4 regions of the Paenibacillus sp. DRB1-1 genome follow, and region 2 is predicted to be linked to each of the others. Evidence: predicted binding sites of a transcription regulator. Region 2 holds the regulator's gene; each other region holds the start of a gene.

Region 1 (6,266 bases), 3.4 Mb from region 2:
GATCGATTATTCGTCAAGACTGCGCGTGAACTGGCCGAAGGGGGATACTTTGTCCTGCGCTTTGATTTTGCCGGTTGTGGGGAAAGCACAGGTGAATACGGCAAGCAGGGGCTTGAGTCCATGATCAATCAGACACGTACCGTGTTGGATTACGCCGTCAATTGTGCGGACATTGACCCGACCAAGGTGACGCTGATCGGTCACAGTCTGGGGGGCGCGGTTGCCCTTCTCACAGCTGTACGGGATAAGAGAGTACAAAATCTGGTTCTTTGGTCAGCAGTGGGCTATCCATTCAACGACATCGTCAAAATTACGGAGCGAAGCGTGTACGATGAGTCTGTTAAAACCGGTCATGCCGACTATTTGGGCTATAAGTTTACGCCTGCTTATTTTGAGTCGTTAGCTCAATTTCAGCCGTTCCAGGAGGCCGTTAAATTTAACGGAGATGTGCTCGTTATTCATGGCACCTCGGATGATATTATTCCTGTGGATTATGCATTTCTGTTTCAAAAGGTATTCTGGATGCGCCCAGAGGGACGCTGTGATAAAGAGATTATTTTCCAGGGGGATCACACTTTCTCGTCAGGTAAAGAGCGGCAACGGCTCATTGATCGGACACTTGAATGGCTGGATGAGCAGGAAAATATTCAACGGGATTGGCAGCACTGGATGATCTGATTTCAGTGTGTAACGGATTGTATTGGAAATTGCGCCTCCGCCGGAGTAAAATGGAAGAGTAACACTATACTGGCGTGTGGAGGTTGGCAGCGATGACATTACCCTCAATTTTTGTTGCGCATGGTTCACCGACACTGGCTGTAGAAAATAACGCATATACCAGCTTTCTTGCAAAGCTGGGCGCGAGCCTGCCCCGACCCAAAGGAATTGTCATTTTTTCCGCGCATTGGGATAGCCCCGATCAATGTATCGGCGCGGATGATCAGCATGCAGCGTTGCACGATTTCTATGGCTTTCCCGAAGAAATGTACTCAATCGATTACCCTGCACCAGGCGATCCAAAGCTGTATGAGGAGATAGAGCATCTGTTCAGTCAGCATAACCTGTTCCACCAGCCGGTTCGGAACCGAGGACTGGATCATGGGGCATGGGTGGTTTTGCGGCATATATATCCTGATGCGGACATACCGGTCGTACCCTTATCCATTGATTCTCGGCGCGCTCCTCAGGAGCAATACGAGATTGGACGGATGCTGGCGCCTTTGCGAGAACAAGGGATTTTGATTATCGGTAGCGGCGGATTGGTCCACAACTTGCGAACACTCAAGCAGACGAGTGAGCCAGCCGATTGGGCCGTTCAATATGATGACTGGATTGCACAGCAACTCCAAGACTGGAATTTGCGTCACCTATTCCAATATGACAAAAAGGCTCCATATGCCAAACAGGCGGTACCTTCTTATGGAATAGAGCATTTTTCACCTTTGTTTTATGCGATGGGGGCTGCGGATCATGAGCGCTCTGCGCATAAGCTTTTTCAGTCGTATGTCCTTGGCTCGTTGAGTCTCAATTGTTGGGCTTTTGGTCAAGAAAGTGATACGTAAATGTAAAAAAAGAACTTCCGAATCCACATGGTGTGTGGGAATGGAAGTTCTTTTGTGTATTTTGCGTCTTTGATTAATTAGAAGGCACGTTCTTTTTTAGCCAAGTGGATACCTGCGTAGTACGCTGATCTCCATTTTGATCCAACAGTGTCATAAATGCTTTCAGCTTTTGAATGTAGGTACTCTTCGAATCCATATTACGTTGAACGACGAGTTGATACCCTTTTTTGGCATTCGGATGAATCTTCCCGGTATCATAATCGAATAATGGCGTATTGTTCGTGCCATAGAAAGTATAGAAGAAGTACAGATCGTGCAAATTTTTTATAGCTTGTGTACGGTTGGAGTGTGGATATTGGTTTAAAAATGCCTCCTGTGCCAGCACTCGTCCGGCTAACTGTTGGTATCCGATACGGAGCGCGGCATCCTTGGTAGCCGCCTGTCCGGATTCCATCGCCATGATGTCAATATAGCTGCGGATATCTGTCGAGGTGTGCTTCCCGAAGACTTTATATTTTTCATAGTTGATGACTGGGTAGTACATGCCTTCTGCAGTTTCAAGTTTGTAGCCGGCATCTCTTGTTTGAGTTAGCAACTTTTTCAGGTTCGCATCGCTTGAACGGCTGATTACATTTGTGAACGAATCACCGGGTTTATAGATTTGATTTATTTTGGTTTGAACAGAGGCCGGGTATAACGTCTTTGCATAGGAATCCAATTGCTGGTTCTGCGCATTTTCCAGATGAAGCACCATGATGGTAGCTTGAGAGGCTGGAATGGATTGAATATGCTTTTGCAAATAAGTGAATGCCTGAGGTAGCTTGCCGGGTTGGCGTAGTAGCTGCTCGAAGGTCTTGGAGATATGTTGTACACTTTCTGCCTGAGATGTCGTAGTAGACATCGCCGCTTTGGCTGATGTCGTATATCCCAATCCCATAGTCTGCACTGTGAAAGTTACGGCTGCGAGCATGAGATAGGCTTTGGTAATTTTTTTCATGATATAACCCTCCATTACGTTCTTTGATGTAACTGTAGTGTATAGGGTAAATGTATCGTGAGCATTCCATGTTGTATCCAACTTGTAAACGTTTGGAGGGGATGATGAATCCGATAAAAGAGTTCGAGTTAGAAGGAGCTGAAAGACCCCTTGTGAGCATAACAGCGCAAAAAAATAACCATTATCCCGGAGGATAACGGTTATTTTGGGATGTTTAAGCTATTTTTCGACTAGGGTCCGCTGGAAAGGTATCTTTATTTTTACGAAACAGTCCACGCAGGAAGGGCAGTACCCAACGGTCAAAGCCAATTCTTCCGGCATTTGCACCAGCAACTACAAGGAAGATTTCAAACAGCAGGTAGATTGCATTGGTGCTTACTGTACCCGAGAACAGGAACGAGAAGTTCATAACCATAGCCATCAAAGCAGCCAGTGTAGTCAATGTACCGAGAAGCAGGCCAACCCCTACCAAGAACTCACCCAATGGGATCAGGACGTTGAACAAACCTACATTCGGCAAGGCAAAGGCTTCCAGGAACGATCCCCACCAGCCTTGTACAGCGGGATGTTCTCCACCTGTTTTAGCAATGGCCCCCGAGATAAATCCGCCTGCATCGAATCCACCTGTCAGCTTTTCAAGTCCGTGGGTCATCCATTCATACCCTAGATAAACCCGTACTACAGTCAGCAACCACATTGCGACTTTGTTCTCACGTAACCAGCTGTTAAACATTCAAACCACTCCTCTTTCTTAATCTATAGTGTTGGTTGTATTTCATTTTGTTGGGGATGATCATCTTTGCTACACCTTTATTGTAGTAGGTTCAGTTACAGATATTTGTGATAAAAATCACAAAGTCTAAATATTTTTTAAATTTTAATGTCTTTAGATAAGTATTCTATAGATTACTCACGCTTCAATCAAGACAAAAACAGGAAATAAAGCTTATAATGAGAAAAATAACTAAGTGGAGGGATGAACTTGTCCGGGCCCATTTCCCAACGAAATCATTGGTTGCGTGTGATGGCCTCAGCTCTGTTATGCATGATGCTGATGTCTTGTTCTGCTATGTCCAATACGGGTGAATCTGAATCCGTTCCCCAACTGACCAAGCAAGAAACAGAGAAGGAGGCACTTGAACCGCCGAAGGAGCAGTCTATTCCGGTATTTACAGCTCCGCTCACCGGTCTTCCGGTGGAGCAGCCAGTTTTGGAGCGACCGCTCGCTGTCATGATCAATAATGCTCCTGCTGCACGTCCACAGGCAGGACTTAGCCAGGCAGACATGGTATATGAAGTTCTTGCAGAAGGCGGGATTACCCGTCTGGTCGCTTTTTTCCAAAGTCATGGCGGAGATGTAAAGATCGGACCAGTCCGTAGCATTCGGCCGTATTTGATTGAGCTGGGCGAAACCTATGGCGCGTTGCCGATACACGCAGGGGGAAGCACAGATGCCTATGCGATTTTACAGCAGCAGCGGAAGGAACATCTGGATGAGATTTCAAATGGAGGGGCTTACTTCTGGCGAAGCAAAGATCGTCGTCCTCCACATAATTTATACACAGACGTGAACAGACTGCGCAAAGGAAGCGATAGTAAAGGGTATGCCAAGCAGACGGACGTTCCAGTATATTCTTACCTTAAATCCGGTGAAACCCCAGTTATGGTGGACGAGACTGCAGTATCTTTACAAATCCGGTTTTTGCTTAAAAGCTATCGGGTATCTTATACCTATGATCCAGCGGATCAACAATATAAGCGTTTTGTGAACGAAAAGTCACATGTGGATCAAAATAATAACCAACAGCTCTCAGCAGCCAATGTCATTGTGATGAGCGCTAGACATCGAACGTTGGATGATGTAGGCAGATTAAGTGTTGAGTTGGACGCTAGCGGAGAGGCCATGGTGTTTCAACAAGGACAGTTAATACAGGCTGAGTGGCAACATACACCAGGCGATGCGATTCGTTTTATGAAAAATGGGGTTGAAATCCCGTTAACACCAGGTACATCCTATATACATGTGGTACCTGCAGATACTTCACTAAAGGAACATGTAACCATAGAAGCGAATTAGAAAACGAAATACACCTTTTTAGGGAAAAAATGTCGGATAATGACCTTCCATGTCGGGCACTGTATACGTATATCATGAAATTTGCTTTTACAAACATTACAAAAACATTGATGAGTGTGATAAGATAGCAAAGGTTGTCTATTGCAGTCGAAACAGGTTGCGGATATTTTCGTAAAGGGGTAATCGTTATGAGATTGAAGAAAAAGGATATATTCTTCGAGACGTTGGAAAATATGGCAGATACGATCGTGCAAGCAGCCGATTATTTTGCCCAACATACTTCAAATCTTCAGGATGTAACTTTGTTTACAAATGAAATGAAGAAGTATGAAAATAAGTGTGATGATTACACACACACGATTATTACTGAGCTGAACAAGACCTTCATTACGCCGTTGGAACGCGATGACATCATGGAACTGACAACAACCATGGATGATGTGTTGGACGGTCTTGAAGCGACGGCTTCTCGTTTTTATATGTACAATATTACGGAGCCGGACGAGTACATTGTGCAGTTCGCTGATATTTTGCGTCAATCAGCTTACGAAATTCAGAAAGCTGTGCATTTGCTTTCACAGAAAAAATTGCTGGCCATTCGTGAATACACTATTCGCCTGAATGATTTGGAAAATCAGGGGGATGAATTGTTGCGTATTTGCATTAAAAACCTGTTTGCAACTGTAACTGACCCTATTGAACTGATTAAACGCAAAGAATTGTACGAACGCCTTGAAACGACAACGGATTCATGCGAGGATGTTGCAAATATGCTGGAATCCATCATTATGCGTAACTCGTAAGGGAGTCCTTTTACATGGATACAAGTTTATTGGTATTGGGTATTGTTATTTTTCTTGCTCTGGCTTTTGATTTTATTAATGGTTTTCATGATACGGCGAACGCGATTGCAACTTCGGTATCGACCCGTGCATTGACCCCGCGACGTGCGATTATTATGGCTGCGGTCATGAACTTTCTCGGGGCAATATTGTTTACAGGGGTTGCGAAGACCATTGGTGGAAGTGTCGCTGATCCAACCAAGCTTACGAATGGAATTGAAATCGTCATTGCGACGCTGATCGCTGCGATTATCTGGAACCTCTTAACCTGGTGGTTCGGTATTCCTTCATCCTCTTCTCATGCATTGATTGGTGCATTGGCTGGAGCGGTGTATGTAGGTGCGGGATCGGATAAATTAAACTGGAGCGGCTTCATCGGGATTGTCGAAGGGCTTATTTTCTCCCCGTTGATTGCTTTTGTTGTCGGTTACATCGTGATGATGATTTTAAAATACATCTTCGCTCATCGTAGTCCGCATACGGTGAACAAAGGGTTTCGTACAATGCAGGTCATTACGGCAGCGCTTCAGTCGTTCACGCATGGTACGAATGATGCTCAAAAGGCGATGGGGATTATTACATTCGCACTCGTTTCGGCGGGGTATCAGGACCATTTGGAAGTGCCCATGTGGGTAAAAATTTCAGCCGCAACAGCGATGGCGCTGGGTACGTCTATCGGCGGCTGGAAAATCATCAAGACGATGGGAACCAAGATTTTTAAAATCGAGCCAATTAATGGATTTGCAGCCGACATTTCGGGAGCCTCGGTTATTTTCACAGCTACATTG
Region 2 (6,266 bases):
AGCAGCTCCAAAGTTCGGGTATGCAGGTCAGCCATAATCTCACCATTTTCCCGCATGAGTTCTTCTTTGGTTACCATTTCCATGTTAATAATGCCAAGTGAAGTCAAACCAGAAGTCATCATCGTGTGAACAATGTTCAGCGCCTGCTCAAAATCATTACTTGAGCCGGTACTGCGACCGCCATAGTACATTTCTTCCGCTGTAGCCCCTGCGAGCGAGATCATAATTTGCTCCTCCAGGAACTGCTTGGTGTATAAATAATGCTCTTGCTGTGGATTGTGGCGCACATAGCCAAGCGCTTTCCCACGAGGGCTAAGTGCTACCTGGCTTACGCTACCGGGACGAACAATTTCGGCCATAATAGCATGTCCTAGTTCATGAATCGCTACACGTTTTTTCTCTTCCAAGGTCGATTCTCGGTCTGTCTTTTCACCCATCATCACTTTGTCAATTGCCATCGACAGATGCTTCTGCGCAATCATTTTCTGATCCTGTCTCATCGCATAGATTGCCGCTTCATTCATCACGCTCTCCAGCTGTGCACCAGAAAACCCGTAAGATTCCTCAGCAATTTTGTCCAGATTCGCATCTTCCTGAATCGGTTTGTTTTTGGCATGAATTTTTAGAATATGAAGACGGCCCTTCTTGTCAGGCAGATCCACTTGAATATGACGGTCAAAACGCCCTGGACGCGTTAAGGCGCTATCCAGCATTTCTTTACGGTTTGTTGCCGCAATGATCAAAATCCGCGGTGTATCTGCCGAATAAATACCATCCATTTCTGTCAGTAACTGATTCAAAGTCTGATCATATTCTCGTTGCTGTCCACCCTCACGTTTACCACCAATTACATCGATTTCGTCAATAAAAATAATTGCATTTTCCTTCTTTTCCTTGGCTGCACGAGTACGCGCCTCCCGAAACAACTCACGGACGCGACCCGCTCCAACACCAACGTACATTTCAACAAATTCACTACCTGAGGCTGCAACAAATACAGAATTAGTGTAGTGTGCCGCTGCCTTCGCCATCAGCGTTTTTCCGGTTCCCGGAGGACCTGTGAGCAAAACGCCTTTTAATGGACGGATACCAAATTTGGAAATTTCATCATGTCGATTCAAAAAATCCAGGGCCTCGCGCAGTTCCTGCTTGGCGCTTTCTTGCCCACCGATTTCCTCAAAAGTCAGCTTGTCCGGACCATTTTTTTTACGTTTACGCTCTTGCCCAGCACCTACGGCCAAACCGCCACGCGCATGCATAAGCATTAACAAGCCGCTAAGCATCACGCCAGCAACCAGAAGAGGGATAATATTTACCCCAATAAAAACGAGAAATATAATGGTTACCGGCACAATGCCGATTAATATTTCCTTGATCCATCTAGGCATTAGGCCATACCCCCATTTGCTGAGATTGACGTGGCAAAACGATAAACTTGGTCGCTTTACCTTCGCTGAGTCGGATATAGACATTGTTCGAATCCATGTCGGTATCAGCTTTGATACCCGTCTTTTTCTTTTTCATCTGCTCAACTGTAGATGAAATTTGAGTATACTTTTTATTTTCCATCGCTTCAGCCACAGGAAACATAGCCTCAGACCACCATTGATTCAGTGCTGAATTGGAACGATCTGTGATATCCAACTTAATAGTGCGGCTACCAATGATGGATTGTCCTTTTTGCTTAACCACATCGACCAATTTGGCCACATCTGCCTGCGGTTTGAGATCTAGTTTCAATACAACCTGATCCTGTTTAATATCTATTTGAGCGCTTGTCACGCCTGGATATTGAGATACCAGTTTTTCCAGAGGACTTTGCATTGTAACCTGACGGTAAATGAACCATCCCCCAAATAGCAGCAAAGCTGCCAATACTGCCGCCACAACGATAGGAACTGCACGCAATTTCAAACAACATCCTCCTCTCAAAATGTAAAACCCAGAAGAAACGGGACGAATGTCAACAAACAACCAAATTGCATGATCTTATAGTGATCAGCAATTCTTTTTTCTATCATTTTTGTCTATCACTTATAAAATATAGTATATCATAACGTATATCTAATATCGAAGGCAATGTGTGGAGGAGTTGCGGCATAGCAAAACTAAAAGACGTAAATACGATTTTTTTCGCATTTACGTCTTTTTCTTGAACTTTCAATTATTTACTAGTCATTCATTCCACATCTGCCAATCCTTACACCAGCTCAGTTATTGGGCAAAGTATACTTTACACCCGTCGCTCCCCCATCTGAAAAACGGTAAAAGGTATAGTAATGATGGCTTCCATCATCGTAAAACAGCTGCCACACATATTCGCCATTGAACACACTCGGCCGGAGGCTTACAATTTTTACACCTGGAAGCTGCTGCTGAATTAGCGCCATCATTTTTTGCTCATCGACTCCGTTCTTCAGCAGCTCGGTATGAACACCGCTATTATCTGCGGCAGGTACGTTAGGTTGTCCCTCCACTTTTTGAAAAGGAACCCACACCATTATATTTTCATTCTGTGCATTTTTCCCTTGAACTACCCAATATACCTGATCCCACACAGACTTCCATGTTTGAGTCGTGCTAACCAGACCACCTGATTGCTTGGCCTTAATGATAGCGGCATTTTTCTCAGCCACCTGGTCTTGAGTAACATAGGAATAATACCAGAAAATGCTGACCAGGATCAGTATCACGGCCAAAATGGCGACCGCTATCCATTTTTTCTTATTTTTCAAACCTGTGCTTCCTCTCTAAGGGGATGTGACACCTAAATTAGCGCGACAGCAGCCCTTCAAAGGCGGCTTGTGCCTCATGTTTGATACGTTCCTCGTCCATAGTCAGGCATTCGCCGTTTTTCACAACCTGGCGACCGTCTACCCACACATGAGCCACGTCCTTGGCGCTTGCAGAGTATACCGCATGGGAAATAAGATCTGTACGCGGCAAGAAATGTGCCTGATTCAGATCCAACGCGATAAAGTCAGCCTTGTTGCCTGCTGCCAACGCTCCTACTTCTTTTAAACCAATCGACTTTGCACCGTATTCTGTTGCAAGACGCAGCGCTTCACTTGCAGGAACTGCCGTAGGGTCACCGGATACACCCTTGTGAATAAGTGCCGCCAGACGCATTTCCTCGAACATATCCAGGTTATTATTGCTGGCAGGACCATCCGTTCCGAGAGAAACAGTAACCCCTGCACGCAGCAATTCAGGCACTCTTGCCACACCACTTGCCAGCTTCAAATTGCTACCAGGATTATGCGAAACCGCTACACCACGTTCAGCCAGTAAAGCTATTTCTTCGTCGTTCAAATGAACGCCATGGGCAACAAGCGAAGGACGGGAGAAAAAGCCAAGCTTATCCAAGTGTGCAACTGGACGCAAACCGTAGTCGCGTACGTTTTGCTCCACTTCGGCGATCGTCTCAGACATGTGCGTATGCAGTGGCAAGTCCAGATCATGCGCAGCTTGTACGAATTTTTCAATAAACGCAGGTGGACATGTGTATGGCGCGTGCGGAGACATCATCGTTGTAATACGCCCGTCTGCTTTACCATGCCAGTTACGCGCAAAAGTCACGGCCTCAGCCAGCTTGATTCGCTGTTCTTCTTCCGAGCATAGTCCAATTGCTCCACGCATCAGACTTGCACGAATACCTGACTCTTCAGCTACACGAGCTACCTCATCCATATGATCGTACATGTCCAGGAAGGTCGTTGTTCCACCTTTCAGCATTTCCAGCACAGACAAGGACGTACCCCAGTACACGTCCGTAGATGTAAACTTGGCTTCCATAGGCCACATTTTTTCCTGAAGCCATACTTGAAGTGCCAAGTCATCTCCATGCCCACGCAGCAGAGACATCGCCGCATGACCATGGGTATTAATCAGACCAGGTAAAAACAATAGCCCTTTACCATCAATCGCTTCCGTTTCTTCCTCACCCGCAGGCAAAGTTTCGCCAATATAAGTAATACGGCTATCCTCCACAATCATAAAACCATTGACTACCCCAGCTTCTGGTCCATTTACGGCAAAAGAGCCATTTTTAATCATCCATTTATTCACTGTCATATTGTGTTTCTTCCTTTCCGTCCTCCAAATAATAAGCGAGGCTAAGCAAATCAGTTGTAAAGTCTGTGGCATGAATCCGAATGTTGGCCGGTGCCTTGAGAGTAGTCGGTGCAAAGTTCAGGATCGCTCCAATTCCGCTCTCAATAAGCCTGTCAGCCACGTGCTGTGCTTCAAAATCAGGTACGGTAATAATCCCGATTCGAATGTTTTTTTCTCTCACAGTCGCTTCCAGTTCATCCATCGGTTGAACGACCAATGTATTGATCTTGGTCCCTACCTTATCCGGAAACGCATCAAATACTGCGACAATCTTCATATTGTCTTTTAAATAAGCGTTATAATTCGAAAGGGCTTGCCCCAGATTACCGGCACCGACCAATACGACATTAATTTGCTGGTCAATTTTCAGGATATGGCGTATTTTCTCGATTAGATAAGAAACATCATAACCGATACCCTTCCGGCCAAAATCTCCGAAATAGGCGAGATCTTTACGGATTTGGGCCGGGTTCAAATCTAGCCTCTGTCCCAACTCTTGAGAAGAGACCGTAGCCACCTCCCGTTTGTGAAGTGCATTCAGATAACGTAAATATACGGGTAACCTCCGTACGACAGCCTCTGAAATTTTATCTGATTTCATACTTGCTCCCCCTAATTGTAACGAACATACTTAGTGTCCGTCCGTTATGCCTCTGTCTCCGGGGCGGATTGGAGCCATTCGGCGATGCGGGGCACCATTTGCTCCGATGGCATATGCTCCATTTTTGGTCCCGGTAACGAGTACAAAAAGTGCTTTCCGTAATAGGATTCGATCACACGCGTATCGTAAACGATAACGACCCCGTGGTCGCTCGCTGTACGTACCAACCGACCAAATCCCTGTTTGAAGCGAATGACCGCTTGTGGTACAGACAGCTTCATAAATGGATTCTTCTTCTGCTGCTGAAGCAGCTCGCTTTTTGCCTCCAGCAACGGGTGATTCGGCGGTTGAAACGGCAAGCGAACAATGGCCAGACAAGTCAGAGCCTTTCCTGGAATATCGACGCCTTCCCAGAAGCTGCTGGTTCCCAGCAATACAGAAGCTTTAGCTTCCTGAAAACGGCGGGTTAGCTTGCTGCGACTCCCACTGTCCACACCTTGTCCCAGCACAGTAATTTCGCTGGCTGCTAAGGCCTCTTTGAGCGGCTCATACACTTGCCGGAGCATCCGATAGGAAGTAAACAGAACGAGCATTCTCCCCCGCGTCGCCTGAGCAGTCGCTCCTAGAGAGCTAACGAGCATATCTACAAAATGTGCATCTCCTACACTGCCCTTCACACTTGGAAAATCCCGTGGAATGACCAGCAACACCTGATCCCTGTAATTAAAGGGTGACGGGAGCTGCGAAGTCATCAGCCGCTCTTGATCTGCGGCCTCCTGCAAGCCGAGCTGATCGATCATGTACTGAAACGACTTATCTACCGATAAGGTAGCAGACGTCAGAATAATGCTTCTTTTTTTGTCAAAAAACATTTCTTTCAACTGGCGGCTCACATCGACGGGCACCGCATAAAATTGCAATGATTTACTACGGAATTGCCCACTCGCTTCGAGCCAGTATACGGTTGTTTCATCATCGAGTCGCATAAAAAATCGCAAATTTTCTCTAATCCCCGCCAAATCCTTGAGCAGACCCGTGATATCTGTAATAAGGCTATCCGCCGCATAATCGTCATGCTCTTCCTTGACGTCCAGCATCAGCTTGTCGCCCTTGCGCAAAATTTCACTCATCGTTACATATAGCTGATTTTCCAAAGCCCCCGCCTGATCCCACTTTGCAGGCTTGGCTGAAGGTTTGAGACGGGAAGAAAACTGTCCTGTTTCGCCCGGTGTCGCATCGCTTCGCTCTGGCAACATGCCAAACAGCTTGTCGCTTAGCAGGTCCCAAGTTTCCTTAACCTCTAACACGAGCGGATACATCTGGTCGATGGTTGAGGCCCAATCCGCCGACTTCTCGTGCCCCGATTTTGCCAACTGTTGACGAAGTGAAGGCAGTTGTCCATTCTTGCTGTCTTTGAACAGTCGCGTCAGTGTATGCACGAGTGTGAAATATTTCATATGCATACCTAGGTGCTTACCAGCTACTTCCTCCAGGTGATGGGCTTCATCAATCACCAGGTGTTCATAGCTCGGCAACAACTGGTGACTGGCTT
Region 3 (6,266 bases), 1.6 Mb from region 2:
TACAACCACTGGTGGAAAATGCAGTCATTCATGGCCTGGAAAATAAGGAAGAGCCAGTTACCGTGAAGGTAGATATTACAATAGAACAAAGAGAATTGAACATTAAAGTAGAAGATGACGGGATCGGCATGGAAGCTGGGCAACTGACCCATCTGCTAGCTCGGATCAGGGGAACGGATGAGCCGGAAGGCAGCAGTATTGGTCTGCGTAATGTACATCAACGTCTAACATTGATGTATGGTGAACGTCATGGACTGCATATTGAAAGCGCATTACAAGTAGGAACAACCGTATACTTTTCCATACCAAGGGAGGAAGAGTCGAATGTATAAAGCAATGATTGTTGATGATGAGCCTGCGATTCGTGAAGGATTGTCCTCCATTATCGACTGGGGGAATTGTGGCTTCCATGTTGTCGATACGGCAGGGAACGGACGCGAGGCTTTGGATAAGTTCGGAGAGCATCGGCCAGAGCTGGTTATTGTAGATATTCGTATGCCCGGGATGAGTGGACTGGAGGTTATACGAAGCATACGTGAAAAGAACGGAGAGCCATTTCACTTTCTCATATTAAGTGGATATGCAGACTTTGATTATGCACGGCAAGCCATGGGCTTCGGGGTCGATGGCTATCTACTGAAGCCAGTTGATGAGGAAGAAATGACGACAGAGTTGAAACGGGTACGGCAAAACATTGAGGACGAGAAAGAAGACGGCAAATGGGGAAGTCCACCTTCCCATGAGCGTAATTGGATCGAAGCACTATTGTTTCCTGTTCATCAAGAGCATGCTCGTAATGCTATGGAAAGCATTGATTTTCTGCACAGAGCATCCAAGCAAGCTGAACATCAAAGCGGTAACGGAAAACATGGACAACAGCCAGCGTTACCAGCATTGGACTGGAGTAGCTATCAGGTTATTCTGCTGGATTTACGTATACCTGACTGGGATCGGCAAGCCCGGCAGTCGGCAGCAAAGCAGCGGCTAACAGAATTGTGCCATGAGCAGGGCAGAGGTATCGTGTTTGAGGCGGGAATATATATGGGTCTCTTGCTTCCCGCCACGTTAAAAACGGAGAAAGATGCTGTTCAGTTGCTGGCTGCTTGGCGACAGGAGCTAAAGCCGTGGGCTACGGAAATTTATGTGGCTGCCGGTGATCCTGTAGCCATTCTTAGCGACATTCCCAGATCCTTTGAGCAGGCACTACGATTGTTAGAGCGTACGTTTTTGTTCCGGGCAGAAAGAGTCATGCTTTCAGGAGACCTACACGAATTGGAGATCATCGAGACTGAAATAAGTGGAGCGCCTGATAGTGCCACAGATGATCCCATACGTTATGCAGAAAAGCTTTACTATGCGCTAGATATGGCTAATAGTGAAGCTGCAACCCGTGTCATTAAGGAAATGGAAGGCCAATTTCCACGAATTTATCGCACAGAATCTGCAATCAAGGCGGCGTTCGCCCAAACATTCACACTGGCGTTGAACAAGTATGCAGCCGGACAGGATCACAGCCGAACCGTGCTGGAGGAGCACTCCAGCTTTATAACCGATGTATATGCTTATTCCACATTAGGCGAGCTGGTGGATCACTCGCTGGAGCATGTGTTGCAATGGATTGGCCAGACTGATCCCGGTGGCAAAAACATCATCATGAAACAAATGATTGGTTTTATACATAGTCATTATGATGAAAATTTGCGATTGGAGTTACTGGCAGATATGTTCAATTACAATAGTGGCTATTTGGGCAAATTGTTCAAAAGTCATACTGGCGAGGCCTTTAATGCCTACCTGGATAAGGTGAGGATTGAGCGAGCAAGGGAATTGCTTGCACAAGGAATTAAGGTGCACCAGGTAGCGGAACGCGTGGGATATGCGAATGCAGATTATTTTCATAGTAAATTTAAAAAGTATGCTGGAATGTCACCTTCCTCCTACCGTAATCGGGTTCAAAAGAATGGAGGAACAGATGGCTGTTGATAGAATCACAAATTTTTCACGCTATGAAGTCTCTCTTGCAGATGTCGGAGGTACGATCTCCGAACGAAGAGAGGCTCTTTTTTATGATGGAAAAATGGATAGTTCAATCGAAAATGTCACATTTATTATGGAGTTTAGGCCGTTTTCATCAAATCGCCATCATTATGACACAGCTTTGACACGATGTTCACATTTTCGATTCTATTTCATTTAAATTTATTCTATATAATGGGGATAATCTGAAGCCGGATCATGACAACCATGGTTAAGGTAGTTGAGTGAGTCATTATCTAAAAAGTGGTCGCTGCATATGTAAGAGTGTGAATACTATCACAAAGGTAGAGAACTTCAGATTACAGACACTATAAAACAATGTTAAGAGAAGTGTAGGGGGAGGAGCAACATCATGGACGTATTGGATTTGGCACGGTTGCAGTTTGCAACCACAACGATTCTTCACTTTGTTTATGTGCCGATCTCCATTGGATTGTCGTTATTGGTGGCAATTATGGAGACTATGTATGTGATCAAGAAAAATGACTTGTACAAAAAAATGGCTCAATTCTGGGGAACGTTTCTGCTGATTAACTTTGCATTGGGCGTAGTCACCGGGATTTTGCAAGAATTCCAGTTCGGGATGAACTGGTCGGACTTTTCCCGTTTTGTGGGTGATGTATTCGGTACGCCGCTGGCGATTGAAGCGCTACTTGCATTTTTCCTGGAATCGACCTTTATCGGATTATGGGTATTCGGTTGGGAAAGATTGTCCAAAACGGTCCATTTAATCTGTATGTGGTTGGTATCTATCGGTACGATGTTATCGGCATTGTGGATTCTAGCTGCTAATTCATTCATGCAGCGTCCAGTAGGATATGAGATTCAAAATGGACGTGCAGAAATGAAAGATTTTGCTGCTCTGTTAACGAACGAACAACTGTTATGGGAATTCCCACATACATTGTTTGCTGCTTTTGCAACGGGGGCATTTCTGATCGCGGGTATCAGTGCATGGAAGCTGATGCACAAAAAGAATATGGACTTTTTTAAACCTTCTTTCAAATTGAGCATTATTGTTGCTTTAATCAGTGCCATTGCTATTCCTTTGTTTGGTCATGGTCAGGCTCAATATTTAGTGAAAACACAGCCGATGAAGATGGCTGCCAGTGAGGGCTTATGGGAGAACAGTGGTGACCCCGCTCCTTGGACAGTTATCGCATGGATTGATCCTGGAAAAAAGGAAAATACCTTTGAGATTAAAGTTCCTTTTGCTTTGAGTTTTCTATCCTATAGTAAATTTACCGGCTCTGTGCCTGGTATGAATGAGCTTCAGGCTGAATATGAGAAAACCTATGGTCCGGGAGATTATATCCCGCCAGTACGTACCACGTTCTGGAGCTTCCGCATTATGATTGCGGCGGGATGTGGCATGATTGCACTCGCTTTATATGGAGCTTATCTGACGTTCCGTAGAAAGTTGGAAGGTTCACATCGCTGGTTCTTCCGTCTTATGATATGGGGGATATCCCTTCCATTCATTGGGAATACTTCAGGTTGGATCATGACTGAAATAGGTCGCCAACCGTGGACGGTATTTGGTTTACTTCAAACAAAAGATTCTGTTTCGCCTACTGTTGTGGCTGGAGAAGTGCTGTTCTCGTTCATCTCATTTACCACATTGTATTTAATTTTAACAGGTGTGCTGGCGTTCCTGTTTTACCGTACGGCTCGCAAAGGTCCAGATATTGAGCCGCATCAGCAAACGGTAATTCATGATCCTTTTGCTCAAGGGGGTGACACCATTGTCGCTAAATGATTTATGGTTCTTATTGATTGCTGTGCTGTTTACTGGCTTCTTTTTTCTGGAAGGCTTTGATTTTGGCGTAGGAATGGCCACAGGATTGGTGCCGCGTAATGACCAGCAAAAACGTTTGATGATCAATACGATTGGTCCGTTCTGGGATGCTAACGAAGTGTGGCTGATTACAGCAGCAGGGGCGATGTTTGCCGCTTTCCCGCATTTTTATGCAACCATGTTCAGCGGATATTATCTGGTATTTGTCTTTATTTTGCTAGGTTTGATCTTGCGTGGAGTTTCTTTTGAGTTCCGAGGCAAGGCTGAAGGGAAATGGTGGACAGGAACGTGGGATGCCTGCATTCTGATTGGTAGCTTTCTACCGCCGATGCTGTTCGGTATGGCTTTTGCGGCTTTGGTGAAAGGTGTACCTATTCAGCAAAACATGGATTTGAAAGCTGGATTTTCCGATGTATTCAATGGATACACCGTATGGATTGGACTGACAGTGGTCGGAATGTGCCTAATGCACGGGCTGACGTTTATTTCCCTGCGGACGATTGGAGAAGTACGGGATCGTGCTCGCGTGATTGCGTCCAAATTTCTCCCGGTATTGGGCATTTTACTCGCTGGCATGGTGGTATGGACTTATTTTGTAACGGATTTATTTGCACGTCGCGGTCCCTTTATGTATGCTGCGGTAGCAGTGGGAATTGTCGCCTATATGCTGACGTGGTACTTCCTGAAGCAGCGCCGCGAAGGATGGGCCTTCGGGATGACAGGGGCATTGATTTTGCTGACTTTCGTTTCGTTATTCGTTGGTTTGTTCCCAAGATTTATGGTGAGCTCAATTAACAGTGCTTTTGATTTGACGATTTATAATGCAAGCTCCAGTCATTACACACTGAAAGCCATGACGATTGTTGCAGCAACGCTTTTACCCTTTGTGCTGGCTTATCAGGCGTGGAGCTATTTTGTTTTCCATAAGCGCCTCAGTGAGAAGGATCATTTGGAATACTAATGGATAAGGCATGGTTTGAACTAAAGGGCATTCGGCCAGTAATGCTGCTACTGGCTGCCCTTTCCCTGCTCCAGGGGGCTGCTGTGATTGCACAAGCAGTCTTCTTGGCAAAGGCTGTTACGATTTTGTTTGATAAAAATCCGCTGGTGATGGCTTGGCCGTCGCTGGCGTTGTTTTTCGCAGCTTTTGCAATGAGGCATACGATGATCTGGCTGCAACGCCGGACAGCCGGCCGTTTTGCCGAAGCTTCAGGCGCTTCCTTACGGGAGCGTCTGCTTGCACGTTTGTTCGAACGGGGGCCGGGTTTTGCAGCGCAGGAAGGCAGCGGCAAGTTGGTGACGCTAGCGCTGGACGGCATGGATCGTTTTCGCACGTATTTGGAACTGTCCATTCCTCGAATGATTGACATGATGGCTGTAACTATACTTGTGCTTGTGTATGTTTTCACATTGGATGTCATTTCAGGTGTGATTTTGACGACTACGATGCCGATTCTGGTGGGCTTCTTTATTTTGCTCGGTTTGGCGGCGCGGAAGCAGGCAGACAAGCAGTGGCGTTCCTATCGTTTGTTATCTCACCATTTCACGGATTCGCTGCGTGGACTTCAGACACTAAGGTTTTTGGGTCGTAGCCAAGAGCATGGGGAAACGGTTGGGAAGGTCAGCGACCAATACCGCACAGCAACAATGCGCACGCTGCGGGTAGCGTTTCTTTCCTCATTTGCCCTCGATTTTTTTAGTATGCTATCGGTCGCTTTTGTCGCGGTAGGCTTGGGGCTGCGCCTGATTAGTGGCTCGGTGGGTCTGGAGGCAGCGCTTGCGGTGCTTATTCTGGCACCAGAATATTTTATGCCCATACGCCAGTTGGGATCAGACTATCATGCTTCACTGGATGGTAAGGAGGCTTGGGGAGCAATACGCTCCATTCTTAGTACAGAAGATGATGCGAACGAGCCGAATAAACAGGCAGCTAACGATAAAGGATTGGACATCACGGGACAGGATATTTTCGAGCTATCTGATGTGTGCCTCCTTAATGAAGACGGTTCGGCTCGGCTTGAACATGTGTCTGCAAATGTTGAACCGCACATGAACATGATTGGCATCGTTGGCGCTAGCGGTGCAGGTAAAACGACGCTGCTTAGTCTGCTTGGCGGCTTTGCTGATCCGACTTCAGGCGAGCTGCTACTGAATGGATGCGGATTGGCTGGGGATGCCAAAGCTGAATGGCAACGGCATATTGCCTATATTCCACAGCATCCATACCTGTTTAGCGCTTCTCTGGCAGATAATATCCGCTTTTATGAACCCGAGGCATCCAACCAGCAGGTAGAGTGGGCGATTGACGCGGTTGGACTGCGTGAACTGGTAGACGGTCTTCCGGGTGGATTGAATGAGCCCATTGGTGAAGCAGGTCGGACACTGAGCGGAGGGCAGGCACAGCGGATTGCGTTGGCGCGGGCATTGCTCA
Region 4 (6,266 bases), 2.8 Mb from region 2:
GAATGCTACGATCTATGATCCGAATGGAGACGATGTTACGCCTGAAAAACTAAAAAAAGAACAGGCTCAAATCGCTGAACAATGAATTTAATTTTATCTAATATCTCTAATTCAATAATCTTTAAATAAATATAATATGGAGAGTGATTTTTATGTTGGCAAGTGGATTGTTACTGATACGTTTGGTGGTTGGATTGTTATTGGTGGGGCACGGAGCACAGAAACTTTTTGGCTGGTTTGGCGGCTATGGTCCAAAAGGTACCGGCGGTTGGATGGAATCGATCGGCATTAAGCCCGGAGTATTTATGGCAGTGTCTGCCGGGTTGATGGAATTGTTGGGAGGAGCTCTATTTGCAGTAGGACTGCTCACACCACTGGCTGCATTGTTGATTACGGTGACTATGCTCGGAGCAATTTTCAAAGTACATGGTCCAAACGGGATCTGGGCAACAGCTAATGGCTATGAATATCCGCTAGTTCTTATTGCAGTCGTAATTGGTATTGCGTTAACAGGGGCAGGTTCATATTCCATCGATGCATTACTTAGATAAAACATGATGTTTAGGTCATTAAAAGTCATCAATAATCAAAAATAAAGGTTCCTACGATTAAAGGAGGGCTTCATATGTCACTTCAAACTACAGGTATCCATCATATTACAGCTTTTGCCGGTAATCCGCAGGAAAACTACGACTTCTATGCCGGCGTCCTGGGACTTCGGTTAGTGAAGAAAACAATCAACTTCGATGCTCCTGAGGTTTACCACTTGTACTTTGGTAGCGAGGCAGGAAGTCCTGGAACGATCATTACTTTTTTTCCTGCACCAGGGACTCCCAAAGGACGAATCGGAGGTGGCCAGGTGGGGATAACCTCGTATGTGGTCCCCCCAGGTTCACTTGATTTTTGGCAGCATCGTTTGCAAAGCTTTGATATTCAAGTTACGAAAACGAGCCGTTTTTCTGAACAATATCTTCAATTCGAGGATAATGAGGGTTTACGCCTTGAGCTTGTTGAACGTGAAGCGGGAGCGAATAGTACTTGGTCTTACGGTGGCATTTCGGCTGATAAAGCAATTAAGGGGTTTGGAGGTGCCGTGCTATTTAGCGTCAATCCACAGAGAACGATGGATGCATTGGAGAGCATACTCGGATTTACGAAAATCGCTGAAGACGCCGAATATGCCCGTTATCAGTCCGTAGGAGAAATCGGCAACATCGTAGATGTTCCGCTCGCCAAAATGGGTGTAGGCTTTGGTGGAGCAGGCACGGTACATCACATTGCGTGGCGTGCAAAAGATTTTGAACAGCATGAAGAATGGAGAAACGCAGTCCAGCATTATGGCTATCAGCCGACTCCAATCATAGACCGCCAATATTTTAATGCGATATATTTCAGAGAAGCGGGCGGCATCCTATTTGAAATTGCTACAGACCCACCGGGATTTGCTAACGATGAACCTGCTGAATCTTTGGGGCAGAAATTAATGCTGCCAGAGTGGTATGAACCGCAGCGGGCTCAAATCGAGGCGAATCTGCACCCTATTAAAGTGAGAACATTAACTGGGAAACAACAGTAAGTAAAAGTTGCATACGACTCTTCCATAAGACAGCTTGCCGAGTATGGCCTGCTCTCATATGGAGGAGTCTTTTTATTCCGGGAAAAATTCATGTGTTTCGGGGCCTTCCGGGCTCTTGCTATTCCACCAGCTTTTCAGACTTCACCAGCATTTCTCGTAACACGTGAGCGACTCGACTTTTCCGATTCTCTGCTTTCTTTTTTATCAAGTGTAATGATTTTTTGTATGCATGAGTATGGCTTTGATCGTAGAACTGTTTGGCTGCAATGCGTAGTGTTCTTCTTAATAACAGTGCTGATGAGCGTGTTAACCTAGAGCGGAATCCCCTGCGCAATACCCGCAACGTATTTTTGTAGGTCTCAAAATCCTCGGATGGAGGGATAAGGGCAAATAAATTTAACGAGGAGTCATTGAATCCGTAGGTTTCATACATGATTCTCAGGTTTTCCGTATTTAAAACGTTACCTCTAAGATAGGTTGGATGTTCCTGATGGTATCCGACCACCTCTTTGATGCAATAAAAAGGGATCTTCAAGCGATGCAGTCTATAGCCAAGGTCCCAGTCTTCGAGTCCATACAGCACAAACCGTTCATTGAAACCTCCAATACGAATCAAGTGGCTGCGTCTGATGGCTACACAACGAGTAACCAGCAGCATCCAGGGGGCAACGTCCGTTGAGGCAAATTGTTTCTGCGTATTGGGAGGTACCCTTGTGGGACTAACTACTTTAGACAGTGCACCCGTTTGGTGAAGGATATCTTCAGGGGTTATGATTGGAGTAATTTCGTTCGCTGCTTCATAGTCAGCATTCCATAAGTTGGACTGCGTAAGTATGTTGCGACATTGTTCTTTTTCTTCAGGTGAAAAGTCAGGGTAATAATGGGTAAAAGCATCGTCCCATGAGTGAGGAATGCCTGAGAGCACGGACTTGGGATATTTACGGTGATAACGGCTCACGATCCTAATGAATTCCGGTAATACTACAAAGTCAGCGTCGCAGAAGATGATGTATAGCCCTTTTGCACGGCGCAGTCCCAAATTTCGAACGGCAGATCGACCGCGTTGTTCCTGATGTGACACATAGATAAGAGGATAGGATGCTTTGAAGCCTTCGACCATTTCTTTCGTTCCGTCTGTAGAACCGTCATCAGCTACAATTACTTCGAATAGTTGCTTTGGATAGGTTTGTGTCTCAAATGAAGCGAGTGTGAGCAACAATTGCTGGGCTCGATTATAGGTTGGAATGATGACGCTGTAGCGGATAGCCAATATGATCTCCCCCCACCATTCTTATTAGAAAACGCTTGAACAAGATAAATAATAACAATGTATTCAAGGATTGTAGCCTGGTCTAGTCAAACATCCCTCAAGGTTCGAAACAGGCTTGGTTTTATTACTGATGCTAAGGTAGGGGTTCTGTATTTCCTGCTGTTTTGCAGGCACGTTCAGTGGTGTTATGTATGTGTAATCATGGTATTATGCATAGAGATGTAAAGTAAAAGCGAGGTCACTTCCTATCCGCTGAAAGCCCGCTCAGCAAACAGAAACAAACATGAGATGAAATGGGCAAGTTATGGTAAACTATATAGAGTTATAGAAGACCTGAAAGAGGAGTACTATATGACACAATTTGTCTATAAGCAAATTATTGACGATCTCAAGATGAAAATCTTTGCGGGAAAGTTTGCAGATATGAGATTGCCAGATGAACGTAGTCTTAGTGAGACTTACCAGGTTAGTCGTAGTTCAATTAAACGTGCTCTGACTAAAATGGAGAATGTCGGAATTATTTTCAAAAAACAAGGTTCCGGGACATTTATAAATCCATTATACATAAGAAATGAATCTATCTTTAACTACGAAGGCTCTAATTTAGGGGTCACTGATAATTTTCAAATGCATGGTAAAAAGCCAAAAATCAAAGTATTGAGTTTTGAGGTCATTCCGCCAACAGAAGAATTACAGCGCGATTTGTTCTTGGAGACTCATGATTTTGTTTACAAAATTGTCCGCTTACGTCTGTTTGATGATGATCCATTTATGATTGAAACGGGCTATATCCCCATTAAAATTGTCCAAAATTTAAATCAGACAATTATCGAGGGGTCCATTTTTAATTATTTGGAAGACTCGCGGAACTTGGCCGTCACCAAATCTTTTTTATCCATTTTTGCAGAACCGTCTCAAGAGAATGATCAAAAGCTACTACATTTAAATGAAAATGAGCCTGTAGGTATTATGGAAGGTGTGTTCTTTTTAGATAACGGTACGCCATTTGAGTTTTCTCATATGCGATTTCATTATAAATATTTGAAATTTAATACCTTTGTATCGGTTCACTAATGATAAGACTGGAGAATTCTCCGGTCTTTTTTTTATGGTTTTGAAAAAAGGATTGAAGCCTGCGATTGCCTCATTTAATACAAATTTTATTGGTTTATACTTCTATATATTTAAATGTAAGAGCTTTTTTACTGTCTTTTTAATTTATATTTCATAGTATGTTCAAAATTTCACAAAATTGGACCGTATCACTTGTGAAAAAGGTTGAATTAAATTGGCGTAGCGTTATGATGGACATGTAGATGAAATTTCCGGAAATAAATTACAAACCAAACTACTTAGGGAGTGGACACAATGTCATTATCACCCGTGTTAGCAGATTATTCATCTAAAACATATTTGAAAAAACTTGATGCATATTGGCGTGCAACGAACTACATTTCGGTAGGTCAGCTTTATTTAAAAGATAATCCTTTGTTAAGAGAGCCTTTAAAAGATTCAGATGTGAAGGTTAAGCCTATTGGACACTGGGGCACAATTCCGGGCCAAAACTTTATTTATGCACATCTAAATCGTGTTATTAATAAATATGATTTGAGCATGCTTTACATTGAAGGTCCTGGTCACGGCGGCCAGGTTATGGTTTCAAATTCTTATCTGGATGGAAGCTACACTGAAATCTATCCGCAAATTACACAAGATATCCCAGGTATGAAGAAATTGTTCAAACAATTCTCTTTCCCTGGCGGTATTGCTTCACATGCTGCTCCTGAAACACCTGGATCTATCCATGAAGGTGGAGAATTAGGCTACTCCCTTTCTCATGGTGTAGGTGCCATTCTGGATAATCCTGATCTGATTTCGGCTGTTGTTATTGGTGATGGCGAAGCTGAAACTGGCCCATTAGCCGCTTCGTGGTTCTCTAACAGATTTATCAATCCCATCACAGATGGTGCAGTGCTGCCAATCTTGCACTTGAATGGCTTTAAGATTAGTAACCCAACGATTATGTCTCGTCAATCGAAAGAAGAATTGACCTCATACTTTAAAGGTTTGGGTTGGGAACCGTTCTTTGTTGAAGGTGAAAATCCGGATCACATGCATCCAGAAATGGCGAAAGTATTGGATACGGCCATCGAGAAGATTGAAGCTATTCAGAAGAATGCGCGTGAAAATAATGACCTTACTCGTCCGGCGTGGCCGATGATTGTATTCCGTTCACCTAAAGGCTGGACAGGTCCGAAGGAATGGGACAACGTACCGAATGAAAATTCATTCCGTGCCCATCAGGTTCCAATTCCGGTTGATCAAAAAAATATGCAGCACGCACCTGCTTTGTTAGAATGGCTGAATAGCTATAGACCAGAGGAATTGTTCGACGAAAACGGTCGTTTAAACTCTGAGCTTGCTGAAATTCTGCCTACAGGCGATAAACGTATGGGAATGAACCCTGTTGCGAATGCGGGTAACCTCATTAAAGACTTGAAATTACCGGATTTCCGTAACTATGCATTGGATAATTCCGTACCGGGTAAAGTGATTGCGCAAGATATGTCGGTTTTAGGGAAATACGTTAAAGATGTGGTTCTCTTAAATGAAGAAAATCGTAATTTCAGAATCTTCGGACCGGATGAAACGATGTCTAACCGCTTGGCTCCTGTTTTTGAAGTAACCAAACGCCAATGGATGGACCAAATTATTGAACCTAATGATGAATTCTTATCATCCTATGGGCGCGTAATTGATTCTCAATTATCCGAACACCAAGCTGAAGGATTGCTGGAGGGTTATGTATTAACAGGTCGTCATGGTTTCTTTGCAAGTTACGAAGCCTTCCTGCGTGTGGTTGACTCGATGATCACCCAACACTTTAAGTGGCTGCGTAAAGCAACGGATCAAGGATGGCGTGCAGATATCCCATCATTGAATGTCGTAGCAACCTCAACAGTATTCCAACAGGATCATAATGGGTATACACACCAAGATCCAGGTTTGTTAGGTCATTTGGCTGATAAAAAACCAGAATTTATTCGGGAATATCTGCCAGCGGATGCCAATTCCTTGTTGGCTGTTTTCGACACCATTTTAAACGACCGTCAAAAGATCAATTTGATTGTTTCGTCTAAACACCCACGTCCACAATGGTTTAGTGCTGATGAAGCGAAAGAATTGGTGGATAAAGGGTTGAAGATCATTGACTGGGCAAGTACAGATCAAGGTGGAGAACCTGACCTTGTCATTGCTTCTGCTGGTACAGAGCCAACGATTGAAAGTTTAGCTGCGATTTCCATTTTGCATGAAAAATTGCCTGACTTGAAGATTCGGTACATCAACGTGGTAGATTTGCTGAAACTGAGAAGTCAAAAACTAGACCCACGTGGATTATCCGACGCCGAGTTTGATCAT

The links. Region 2 encodes Rex, which represses fermentation and respiration genes when NADH is low (regulators of the CRP and FNR family bind a similar motif). Its sites were predicted from a motif close to TTGTGAAATATTTCACAA; they were not measured.
Region 1: ACQW03_RS06960 (DoxX family membrane protein) is a predicted target of Rex. The motif match lies at 3,398-3,415, and genes of this name have one in related genera.
Region 3: ACQW03_RS15355 (cytochrome ubiquinol oxidase subunit I) is a predicted target of Rex. The motif match lies at 2,302-2,319, and genes of this name have one in related genera.
Region 4: ACQW03_RS10115 (phosphoketolase family protein) is a predicted target of Rex. The motif match lies at 4,079-4,096, and genes of this name have one in related genera.

What each region holds. Positions count from the first base shown of each region.
Region 1 is NZ_JBODQH010000001.1:1,595,390-1,601,655, reverse strand. It holds gene ACQW03_RS06975 (alpha/beta hydrolase) at 1-678, shown strand, start outside; gene ACQW03_RS06970 (dioxygenase family protein) at 771-1,562, shown strand; gene ACQW03_RS06965 (hypothetical protein) at 1,636-2,559, opposite strand; gene ACQW03_RS06960 (DoxX family membrane protein) at 2,774-3,292, opposite strand; gene ACQW03_RS06955 (DUF3048 domain-containing protein) at 3,542-4,636, shown strand; gene ACQW03_RS06950 (DUF47 domain-containing protein) at 4,825-5,439, shown strand; gene ACQW03_RS06945 (inorganic phosphate transporter) at 5,454-6,266, shown strand, end outside.
Region 2 is NZ_JBODQH010000001.1:5,042,035-5,048,300, reverse strand. It holds gene ACQW03_RS22580 (AAA family ATPase) at 1-1,388, opposite strand, end outside; gene ACQW03_RS22575 (hypothetical protein) at 1,381-1,914, opposite strand; gene ACQW03_RS22570 (cell wall elongation regulator TseB-like domain-containing protein) at 2,211-2,735, opposite strand; gene ACQW03_RS22565 (amidohydrolase) at 2,773-4,074, opposite strand; gene ACQW03_RS22560 (redox-sensing transcriptional repressor Rex) at 4,061-4,714, opposite strand; gene dinG (ATP-dependent DNA helicase DinG) at 4,759-6,266, opposite strand, start outside.
Region 3 is NZ_JBODQH010000001.1:3,482,576-3,488,841, forward strand. It holds gene ACQW03_RS15345 (cache domain-containing sensor histidine kinase) at 1-332, shown strand, start outside; gene ACQW03_RS15350 (response regulator) at 325-1,983, shown strand; gene ACQW03_RS15355 (cytochrome ubiquinol oxidase subunit I) at 2,390-3,796, shown strand; gene cydB (cytochrome d ubiquinol oxidase subunit II) at 3,783-4,796, shown strand; gene cydD (thiol reductant ABC exporter subunit CydD) at 4,796-6,266, shown strand, end outside.
Region 4 is NZ_JBODQH010000001.1:2,290,733-2,296,998, reverse strand. It holds gene ACQW03_RS10140 (DUF896 domain-containing protein) at 1-85, shown strand, start outside; gene ACQW03_RS10135 (DoxX family protein) at 153-551, shown strand; gene ACQW03_RS10130 (ring-cleaving dioxygenase) at 626-1,576, shown strand; gene ACQW03_RS10125 (glycosyltransferase family 2 protein) at 1,695-2,846, opposite strand; gene ACQW03_RS10120 (GntR family transcriptional regulator) at 3,198-3,920, shown strand; gene ACQW03_RS10115 (phosphoketolase family protein) at 4,215-6,266, shown strand, end outside.